2 regions of the Pseudomonas sp. JV414 genome follow, and region 1 is predicted to be linked to the other one. Evidence: predicted binding sites of a transcription regulator. Region 1 holds the regulator's gene; the other holds the start of a gene.
The links. The regulator sigma-54, encoded in region 1, starts transcription at its own class of promoters, with help from an activator protein. The targets are predictions, from matches to a motif close to ANTGGCATNNANNTTGCTNT.
Positions count from the first base shown of each region.

Region 2: the regulator sigma-54 is predicted to act here: its motif matches at 2,658-2,677, upstream of F6R97_RS19080 (pilin).

Region 1 covers NZ_VYKC01000007.1:114,241-119,756, forward strand. The annotation lists gene F6R97_RS10215 (KpsF/GutQ family sugar-phosphate isomerase) at 1-189, shown strand, start outside; gene F6R97_RS10220 (KdsC family phosphatase) at 189-713, shown strand; gene lptC (LPS export ABC transporter periplasmic protein LptC) at 721-1,293, shown strand; gene lptA (lipopolysaccharide transport periplasmic protein LptA) at 1,280-1,828, shown strand; gene lptB (LPS export ABC transporter ATP-binding protein) at 1,828-2,553, shown strand; gene F6R97_RS10240 (RNA polymerase factor sigma-54) at 2,739-4,232, shown strand; gene hpf (ribosome hibernation-promoting factor, HPF/YfiA family) at 4,312-4,620, shown strand; gene ptsN (PTS IIA-like nitrogen regulatory protein PtsN) at 4,633-5,097, shown strand; gene rapZ (RNase adapter RapZ) at 5,100-5,516, shown strand, end outside.
Region 2 covers NZ_VYKC01000017.1:269,258-274,773, forward strand. The annotation lists gene F6R97_RS19070 (type II secretion system F family protein) at 1-794, opposite strand, end outside; gene pilB (type IV-A pilus assembly ATPase PilB) at 797-2,497, opposite strand; gene F6R97_RS19080 (pilin) at 2,724-3,134, shown strand; gene F6R97_RS19085 (BON domain-containing protein) at 3,448-3,804, shown strand; gene F6R97_RS19090 (DUF2845 domain-containing protein) at 4,057-4,353, opposite strand; gene F6R97_RS19095 (DUF748 domain-containing protein) at 4,353-5,516, opposite strand, start outside.

The DNA of each region.
Region 1 (5,516 bases):
ATCCACAGCACGACCATTGATGAAGTGATGACCGCCCACGGCAAGACCGCCCGCGCCGAGATGCTCGCCGCCGAGGCGCTGAAAATCATGGAAGACCACAAGATCAACGCACTGGTAGTGGTCGACAGCGAAGACCGCCCGGTCGGCGCCTTGAACATGCACGATTTGCTGCGTGCGGGAGTAATGTAATGAGCACGGACCTGCTGCAACGCGGCAAACAGATCAAACTGGCGGTATTCGACGTCGACGGCGTACTGACCGATGGGCGCCTGTACTTCCTCGAAGACGGCAGCGAATTCAAGACTTTCAACACCCTCGACGGCCAGGGCATCAAGATGTTGATGGCAGCCGGCGTGCAGACCGCTATCATCAGCGGCCGCAAGACCCCGGTGGTCGAACGGCGCGCGAAGAACCTCGGTATTCCACACCTTTACCAGGGTCGCGAAGACAAACTGGTGGTACTCGACGAACTTCTTGCCCAGCTAAACCTGAGCTATGAACAAGTGGCCTATCTTGGCGACGACCTGCCAGACCTGCCGGTGATTCGCCGTGTCGGTCTTGGCATGGCGGTAGCCAGCGCTGCCAGTTTCGTGCGCGAACACGCCCACGGCATCACCCTGGCCCGTGGTGGCGAGGGTGCCGCTCGCGAATTCTGCGAATTGATCCTGCGCGCCCAGGGCCGCCTCGATGCGGCCAACGCCGCGTACCTGTGAGCCCATCATGCTGAGCAAAAAGATTCGCAACATCCTGGTGTTCGGTTGCATCGCAGCGATTTTTGCAGCGGTCGGCTACTGGAACATCAGCCCGGAAAGCTTCCTCGACAAGCCAGTGGTGAAGGTCGATGAAAGCGCGATCGACTATTACGCAATCAACGCCCATAGCGTGCAGTACCTGCCCGACGGCAAACTGCAATACGAAATGACGTCGGACAAGGTCGAACACCTGAAAGCGACCGAGGTGACGTTGCTGACCAACCCCGACCTGAACATGTTCCGTGGCACCGAATTCCCCTGGCACGTCCAGAGCGAGCGCGGCGAAGTCAACCCGGACGGCACTCAGGTCGAGCTGATTGATTCGGTACGTATCACGCGTTTCGACGAAAAGAACCGCAAAACCCTGATTACCACCACCCGTATGACAGTGTTCCCGCAGCAGCAATATGCGCAGACCGATCAACCCGTTAGAATCGACGGCGCTGGCGGTGTATCGACAGGCAACGGAATGAAAGCGTACTTGAAAGAAAGCAGGATACACCTGCTATCGAACGTAAGAGGACAGTATGAGGCTCGTTAAAACCCTCCCTATTTTGCTCAGTCTGGGCGCAGCACTGGGAAGCGTGAGCGCCTGGGCTCTGCCGAACGATCAAGAGCAGCCCATCCGCATTCAGGCCGACGATGCCCAACTGGACGACAAGAACGGCGTTGCTACCTATAAAGGCGATGTGATCATTACGCAGGGCTCGATGAAGGTCACCGGCAATACCGTGACCATCACCCGCACCCCGGCCGGCGACATCGACGTGGTGACCTCGGTGGGCAACCTCGCCTACTTCGAGCAACTGCAAACGGCGGGCGATACCAAGCCGGTTCAGGGCTACGGCGTAACTATTCAGTACCACGCCTCGCAGAACCGCGTCGTGCTGATCGATCGCGCCAAAGTCATCGATAAAGACAACAACGTCACCCAAGGCGAGAAAATCGTCTACGACACCGTCAAAAAGCTTGCGAGCGCCGGTCGTGCCACGGGCAACAAGGTCACCGAGTCGCGCCCTCGCATCGACATGGTGATCCAGCCGAAGAAGAAAACCGACGAGCAAAAGGCCCAGTAATGGCAACTCTGAAAGCTCAGCATCTGGCCAAGAGCTACAAGAGCCGTCAGGTCGTGCGCGACGTCAGCCTGTCCATCGACAGCGGTCAGATCGTCGGCCTGCTTGGCCCTAACGGTGCCGGTAAAACCACCTGCTTCTACATGATTGTCGGCCTGGTACAGGCCGATCAGGGCCGCGTACTGATCGATGACCTGGACGTCAGCCACCAGCCGATGCACGGTCGTGCGAAGGCGGGTATCGGTTATCTTCCGCAAGAAGCGTCGATCTTCCGCAAACTGTCGGTGGCCGACAACATCATGGCCATCCTCGAGACTCGCAAGGAACTCGACAAGGCCGGTCGTCGCAAAGAGCTGGAAAGCCTGCTGCAGGAATTTCACATCCACCACATCCGCGACAACCTTGGCATGAGCCTGTCCGGTGGTGAACGCCGCCGCGTGGAAATCGCCCGGGCACTGGCCACCAATCCGAAATTCATCCTCCTCGACGAACCCTTCGCCGGCGTAGACCCGATTTCGGTGGGCGACATCAAGCAGATCATTCATCATCTCAAGGCCAAAGGCATTGGTGTGCTGATCACGGACCACAACGTCCGCGAAACCCTGGATATCTGCGAAACCGCCTACATCGTCAACGATGGCCAACTGATCGCTGAAGGTGACTCCGCCACCATCCTGGCCAATGAACTGGTCAAGGAAGTGTATCTGGGTCATGAGTTCCGCCTGTAAGCACTGAGGTGCCCGGGTCGCCGAGAGAGCGCTCGCTTCAATAAAAAAATCAATAAGTTTTTATTGTTACAGCGCTCTAGGCAAACACTCCAGTTTCAGGCATATAATTTGCTTATGTTTGGCGCTTCGGCGCCCTGTAGTGGATGGCGCATGTGCGCCGGCGAATAAGGTGTTAAGCCCCTGCCATGAAACCATCGCTAGTCTTGAGAATGGGCCAGCAGCTGACGATGACACCGCAGCTGCAACAGGCCATCCGCCTGCTCCAATTGTCGACCCTGGACCTGCAACAGGAAATCCAGGAGGCCCTGGAGTCCAATCCGATGCTCGAACGCCAGGAAGAAGGCGACGACTTCGATAACGCCGACCCCTTGGCCGATAGCGCCGAACAGAAACCCAACGCCGACATTCAGGAACCCTCCTACCAGGAAACCGCCCCAACGGTGGATAACCTCGAGGAAGGCGACTGGAACGAGCGTATTCCCAACGAATTGCCCGTCGACACTGCCTGGGAGGACGTCTACCAGACCAGCGCCAGCAGCCTGCCGAGCAACGATGACGACGAGTGGGATTTCACCACCCGCACATCGGTCGGTGAAAGCCTGCAAAGCCATTTGCTCTGGCAACTGAACCTGGCACCGATGTCCGACACCGATCGCCTGATCGCCGTGACCCTGATCGACTGCATCAACAATCAGGGCTACCTGGACGAAACCCTCGAGGAAATCCTCGAAGCCTTCGACCCGGAACTGGACATCGAACTGGACGAAATCGAAGCCGTCCTGCACCGCATCCAGCAATTCGAACCCGCTGGCATCGGCGCCCGCAACCTCGGCGAATGCCTGCTGCTGCAACTGCGCCAGCTGCCCGCCAAGACCCCTTGGCTGGCCGAGGCCAAGCGCCTGGTCACCGATTACATCGACCTGCTCGGCAGCCGCGACTACAGCCAGCTGATGCGCCGCATGAAGCTCAAGGAAGATGAACTGCGTCAGGTCATCGAATTGGTCCAGAGCCTCAACCCGCGCCCGGGTTCACAAATCGAGTCCGCCGAAGCCGAATACGTCGTTCCCGACGTGATCGTGCGCAAGGACAACGAGCGCTGGCTGGTGGAGCTGAATCAGGAATCGGTGCCACGCCTGCGGGTCAACGCCCAGTACGCCGGTTTCGTGCGTCGCGCCGATACCAGCGCTGATAACACGTTCATGCGTAATCAGTTGCAGGAAGCTCGCTGGTTCATCAAGAGCCTGCAAAGCCGCAATGAAACCCTGATGAAAGTCGCCACCCAGATCGTCGAGCATCAGCGCGGCTTTCTTGAATACGGTGACGAAGCCATGAAACCGTTGGTGCTGCATGACATCGCCGAAGCGGTGGGCATGCACGAATCGACGATTTCACGGGTGACCACGCAAAAATTCATGCATACCCCACGGGGCATCTATGAACTGAAATACTTTTTTTCCAGCCACGTCAGTACCTCCGAAGGCGGTGAATGCTCGTCCACGGCGATCCGCGCGATCATCAAAAAACTGGTTGCCGCGGAAAATCAGAAAAAGCCGTTGAGTGACAGCAAGATCGCTGGTTTACTGGAGGCACAAGGCATTCAGGTAGCCCGTCGCACCGTCGCCAAGTACCGCGAATCCCTGGGGATCGCGCCTTCCAGCGAACGGAAGCGGTTGATGTAGCCGCCGGGCTCGCCACAGCGTTCCAGTGGCAGGCATTTCTGCCTGCCGCTTTATGCACTGGCAACGAAGGAGAAGCTGTATGCAAGTCAACATCAGTGGACACCAACTGGAAGTGACCGAACCCCTGCGCACCTATATCGGCGAAAAACTCGACCGATTAGAGAGGCATTTCGACAAGATCACCAATGTACAAGTCACGATGAACGTCGAAAAACTGCTGCAGAAGATCGAAGCCACGCTGCATATTCCCGGCGGAGAAGTGGTCGCCAATGCCGAGCATACGGACATGTATGCCGCCATCGACCTGCTGACCGACAAGCTGGATCGCCAACTCAAAAAGCATAAGGAAAAGACCCAGAGCCTCCTCCAGGGCGCAACCGGTCGTTAACCCCCCCAATCCATGATCCGACTAGAAACCATCCTGACCCCCGGCCGTTCTCAAGTGAACGCGCCGGGTGGCAGTAAAAAGAAAGCCCTCGAGCAAATTGCCAACCTTATCCACCGCGAAGTACCGGATCTGGAAATGCAGGACGTCTTCGAGGCCCTGATTGCCCGTGAGAAACTCGGTTCTACCGGTTTCGGCAACGGCATCGCCATCCCCCACTGCCGGCTCAAAGGCTGCACCTCGCCAATCAGTGCGCTGCTGCACCTGGAAGCCCCTATCGATTTCGACGCCATTGATGGCGCACCGGTTGACCTGCTGTTTGTGCTGCTGGTCCCGGAAGCCGCCACCGATGCACATCTGGAATTGCTCCGCCAGATCGCCAGCATGCTTGATCGCAAGGAGGTGCGTGAAAAACTGCGCAGCGCCCCGAGCAATGAAGCGTTGTATCAGGTTGTCCTGGACGAGCAGAACGGTCACTAATCATGCGCCTGATCATCGTCAGCGGCCGCTCCGGCTCAGGTAAAAGCACCGCCCTCGATGTTCTCGAGGACAACGGCTACTACTGCATCGACAACCTGCCTGCCGGCTTGCTGCCGGAACTGGCCGAACGCGCGCTGATTCACACCGAGTTGGCACAACCGTTGGTGGCCGTGTCCATCGATGCGCGTAACTTGCCAAGCCACCTGTCACGGTTCCCCGAATTGCTGGAAGAGGTCCGCAGCCGGCATATCCAGTGCGATGTGCTGTACCTGGACGCCGACGAAGAAACCTTGCTCAAACGCTTTTCGGAAACCCGCCGTCGTCACCCGCTGAGCAGCGCCAATCGCTCGCTGGCGGAAGCGATAGAGGACGAAACCAATCTGCTGGGGCCTATCGCCGATCTGGCCGACCTCAAGGTC
Region 2 (5,516 bases), on a different contig from region 1:
GCGCCAACCAACGGCAGTTTCAGCAGCCAGGTGTCCATCCGGTCCCGAAAGCCCGGGGACTTTTTAAAGGCATGGCGGACGCCGAAGACCAGCGCGCCCAGCATGCCGAGCACCATCCACCACCAGGCCTGCAGGAACTCCGACAAGCCGATGACCATCACGGTGAACCCTGGCAGCTCGGCGCCAAACCCCGAGAACACCGACTCGAACTGCGGCACAACCTTGACCAGCAGAATACCGGTCACAATGATCGCGACGAACACCACCGCCAGCGGGTAGGTCATGGCTTTCTTGATCTTGGCCTTGAGGCTTTCGCTCTTTTCCTTGTAGGTCGCCACCCGTTCCAGCAAGGTATCCAGGGCGCCGGCCTGTTCGCCGGCATCCACCAGGTTGCAGTACAGCTCATCGAAATACTGGGGCTTTTTGCGCAGGGCGGCGGCGAAACTGTTACCGGCCGCGACTTCCTGTTTCACCTCGTCCACCAGCTTGCGCATGTTCGGGTTGTCGAAGCCCTCGCCGATAATGTCGAACGATTGCAGCAGCGGTACGCCGGCTTTCATCATGGTCGCCATCTGCCGGGTAAACAGGGCAATGTCCAGGGCCTTGATGCGTTTGCCGGCACTGAAAATGGACGCGGTTTTTTTCCGCACCTTGCCCGGGTTGATCCCTTGCTTGCGTAACTGAGCCTTGATCAGCGCGGGATTCTGGCCGGTCAATTCGCCGGTCATTCTTGTGCCTTTTTTGTCTGTGCCTTCCCAGGCATATACGCTTATTTTCGCTGCTTTGACCGCCATGTTCAGTCCTTCGTGACCCGGTTGATTTCTTCAAGGCTGGTGATGCCTTGCATGGCCTTGAGCAGGCCCGAAGTACGCAGGTCGTTGAAGCCGTCCTTACGCATCTGGATGTCGATTTCCAGTGAATTGCCTTCGGCCATGATCAGCCGCTGCAGGTCTGGGGTGTTCTTTACCACTTCATAAATCCCTACTCGCCCTTTGTAACCGTTGTTGCACTGATCGCAACCGACCGGTTCATAGATCGTGAACGAGCCGATGCGTTCCTCGGGAAAGCCTTCTTTGAGCAATGCCTCGCGGGGAATCTCGATGGGCTTTTTGCAATGACTGCACAGTTTGCGCGCCAGGCGCTGGGCGATGATCAGGCTGACCGAGGTCGCGATGTTGAACCCCTGAATCCCCATGTTGTGCAGGCGGGTCAGGGTTTGCGCGGCGCTGTTGGTGTGCAGGGTGGAAAGCACCATGTGCCCGGTCTGGGCAGCCTTGATGGCGATTTCGGCGGTTTCGAGGTCGCGGATTTCGCCGACCATGATCACATCCGGGTCCTGACGCAGAAACGAGCGCAACGCCTGGGCGAAATCCAGTCCCTGCCTCGGATTGACGTTGACCTGGTTGATGCCTTCAATGTTGATTTCTACCGGGTCTTCGGCGGTGGAAATATTGATGTCGACGGTGTTGAGGATGTTCAGCCCGGTATAGAGCGACACGGTCTTGCCCGAGCCGGTGGGGCCGGTCACCAGGATCATCCCCTGTGGCTGCTTGAGGGCGGCCATGTACAGGTCTTTCTGGTCGGGTTCGTAGCCGAGGGCATCGATGCCCATTTGGGCACTGGACGGGTCGAGGATCCGTATCACCACTTTCTCGCCCCATAAGGTCGGCAGAGTGTTGACCCGAAAGTCGATGGACTTGCTTTTGGACAGGTGCATCTTGATTCGCCCGTCCTGGGGTTTGCGTCGCTCGGAGATGTCGAGGCTGGCCATGATCTTCAGCCGGGACGCAATTCGGTTGGCCAGTTGTGTCGGCGGCCTGGCGACCTCCCGCAGCATGCCATCGGTGCGCATCCGCACGCGGTAGATTTTTTCATAGGGCTCGAAATGCAGGTCGGAAGAGCCGCTCTTGATCGCATCGAGCAGCATCTTGTGGACGAATCGCACCACGGGCGCGTCATCAGTATCTTGCCCTGCAATGGGGTCCTGTTTCTGCTCATCGACCGACTCGATGTCCAGCCCGTCGAGGTCGATATCGGCCATGTCTTCCAGGCCAGTGGAGTGGTTGTCGAAGAATTTTTCGATGGCGTCGCTGAGCTTGTCTTCCTCCACCAGAATGGCTTCGGTACTCAGCCCGGTGCTGAACTGGATGTCGTTGATGGCTTGATGATTGGTCGGGTCGGAAATCCCCACGAACAGCTTGTTACCACGCCGCCAGAGGGGCAGGGCGTGGTGCTGACGGATCAGCTTCTCGCTGACCAGCCCTCGGGGTTGGGTGTCCTTGTCCAGGCAGTTGAGGTCCAGCAGGGCCATGCCGAAATGTTCCGAGGCCACCTCGGCGACCTGCCAGCTTTTCAGCAGCTTGTTTTGCACCAGATAGCTGACCAGCGAAATTCGATTGCGTTGGGCCTGCTGATACGCCTGTTGCGCACTTTGGTCAGTGATCAGTTCGGCCAGCACCAATTGCTTGGCCAGACCGCTAAGGGCGATGTCATTCATTGGGATTCCGGACGCAGGCGGTTAATGTCTTATAGCCTAGTCAAGCAGTGGAACCAAACCAGCCGGGGTGAGGTGACAAAAAGTGTCAGATAGTGCGGATCCTTGGGGTAGGAAAGGTCTTTAGCGTGATCTCGCGCCCCGCAGGCAGGGGCGCGCGCGGCTTGGCATGACCTGTGCTGTGCCTTGTTCAGATCATGAGATTTCGACTCATGCATGGAGCCTGTCTATGAAAAATCAAAATGGTTTTACCCTGATTGAACTGCTGATCGTGGTGGCGATCATCGGGATTCTGGCAACGTTCGCATTGCCGCAGTATTCGAAGTACCAGGCGCGGGCGAAAGTAACCGCTGCCCTTGCAGAAATTTCGGCACTGAAAGTGCCTTTCGAAGACATCATCAACCAGGGCACTAACCCCACCCTCGCACTGATCGGCGGTACGGTGACCACCGGTAATTGCACGATTACGGCATCGGGTACCGCCGCTGACGGTGCAGGCACTATTGGCTGCACGATTCTCAACGCTCCAGGGCCGGTGCTCAGCAAAACCATTACGCTTACACGTACACTCACCGGTGGCTGGACATGTGCCACCACGGCTGAACAGGAATACGCGCCTAAAGGCTGCACTGGCGCCTGATCCATTTTCATCCTTCAAAGGCCCCGCGCCACGACGCGGGGCATTTTTTTGCTCGGCATTTAAGGGCGATTTAGATAATCAAGAAAATCCCGACAATTCATGGCCTTAGGCCTGCGTTAAAACCCGCAAGTTGCATGTAGATAATTTCGTAGTCATGCAATTTGCATGATTTCGAAAGTCACCTATTTTTATAAGCTGTTGATTTGCAAGTATTTATTTTTTATCGAGTCGTTGGCACAGCGTTCGCACTATCTCCTGTAACCCTGCTGACAAGACACGCAGCAGACTTTCCAGAAATACAGGAGTTACTCGTATGAAGAAGTTCGCTATCGCTGCCGCTACTGCTACCGCGTTGACCCTGACCATGGCCAACGCTGCATTTGCACAGACCACCCAAGCGACTCAGGCACCCATGATGCTGGCCGCCGGTGAAGTTACTGAAGCGAAAGAGGATGTTTCCGATACCTGGATCACGACCAAAGTCAAAGCAGACCTGGTAACCGAAAAAGGCATCCCAGGCACCGACATCAAAGTCGAAACCAACAAAGGCGTTGTTTCCCTGTCTTCCATGACTGTTCTGACAGACGCTCAGAAAACAACCGCCGTGGCTATCGCCAAGAACATCAAAGGTGTCAAAGCGGTATCCGCTGACGGCCTGAAATCCGAGTAAGACAAGGCTTCTCGCCTGGACCGGGAGAAGGTGCGGTAGACGGGCCGAGTCATACGTCTGCCGCTACTTGAGAGTTCATGCGAAGGCCACAAGGACGTGGCCATTACAGGCCCCGGCATCCGTGTCGGGGCCTGTTCTATTTTGGGGAACAAAGATCAAAAGAAAGATCAAAAGATCGCAGCCTTCGGCAGCTCCTACATGGGAATGAGTACACCTGTAGGAGCTGCCGAAGGCTGCGATCTTTTGATCTGTTCAGTTGCCACGCTTGCTGGTGATTCGAACCAGCCGGTTTCCTTCAAAGCGCAGGTACTGGTACATCCCGCTGTTGGGCCCGTAGGTCCATTCCTCGACCTGAAACTCTTCCCGCCGATTGGCGCTGCGCTTGTAGCCCAACACGTCGCGGGCAACAGGCTCTCCGCATTTTTGCAGCACTTCGTCGGCCCTGTCCCCGACGCTGATCAATTGACTACCGCAGCGCAAGGTGTCGGCCGCCGCTGCCTGGCCGGCAATCAGCATCAGAGCCAGGCTCAAAAGCCAGCGAGTGCCCATCACTCGGCATCCAGGTGCAAAGGCGTGATAACCCGGCCATCGCTTTCTGCTTCGCCGAGGCTGGCGTCGATGAAGTACACGCGGTCATCGGCCAACTGACCCTTGTCCACCAGATAATCCTTGATGCTGCTGGCTCGTTCTTGCCCGAGTTGACGCAACAGCACCTCGCTGGAGCTCCAGAACGCGATCACGCCTTCACGCATTTTTTTACTGCGCTCTTCCTTGCCCAAGTCCTTCCATTCGGCAGGCGGCTGAGTCTTGAGGCGTGTGCGGTAGATCCCTTCAAGCAGCGGGCCTTTCTCGTTGTCCGGCACTTCCAGCAACGAGGCCTGGGCCGGTACTTTGTCACCGCGGCGCTGGAGCATTTTGTAGTAGTTGTACTGGTATTCCCGCTCCAGACGTTGCTCGGCAATCAGCGGGCCATCGCTGCTCTTGGCGGCGGTGCCTTCGATTTCCAGGCGCAGGGCCGGACGCTCCTTGAGCGCCTGAGACAGTTTGACCAGCGCCGCTTCAGCGTCTTTGCTCAGGTCGCTTGAACCCGGTGCGAATGCCACGGTGCCCAAGTTTTCCGAACCACCACCGCTGACCAGTCCGCCAATCATTTTGAATGGCGCTGCGGCCGCTTTCACGATCAGGTTGCGCAGGGTCTGCCAGATAATAGGCATGACACTGAACTGTGGATTGTTCAGGTCGCCGCTCACCGGCAGCTCGATGGAAATCTTGCCGTCGACATCCTTGAGCAAGGCAATCGCCAATTTCAGCGGCAGGCTCACTGCGTCCGGGCTGTCGACCTTTTCACCCAGTTGCAACTGCTCGACCACCACTTTGTTTTCGGCCAGGAGCTGACCGTTGGTGATCTTGTAATGCAGGTCGAGATTGAGTCGGCCCTTGCGGATACGGTAACCGGCGAACTTGCCGGAGTAGGGCGTCAAGGTGGTCAGTTCCATCCGTTTGAAACTGGTGGCGATGTCCAGGCTGGCCATCGGGTCGAACGGGTTGACCGAACCCTTGATGGTCACCGGCGCATAGCGGTCGACCTTGCCTTTGACGTCGACACTGGCCGGTTTTGCCTGGCGGCTGTCGATGGTGCCGATCTTCCCGTTGAGCTGTTGAACAGCAGTGGCGAAGTTCGGGGTCAGGCTGAAGTCGGCGAAGTTTGCCGA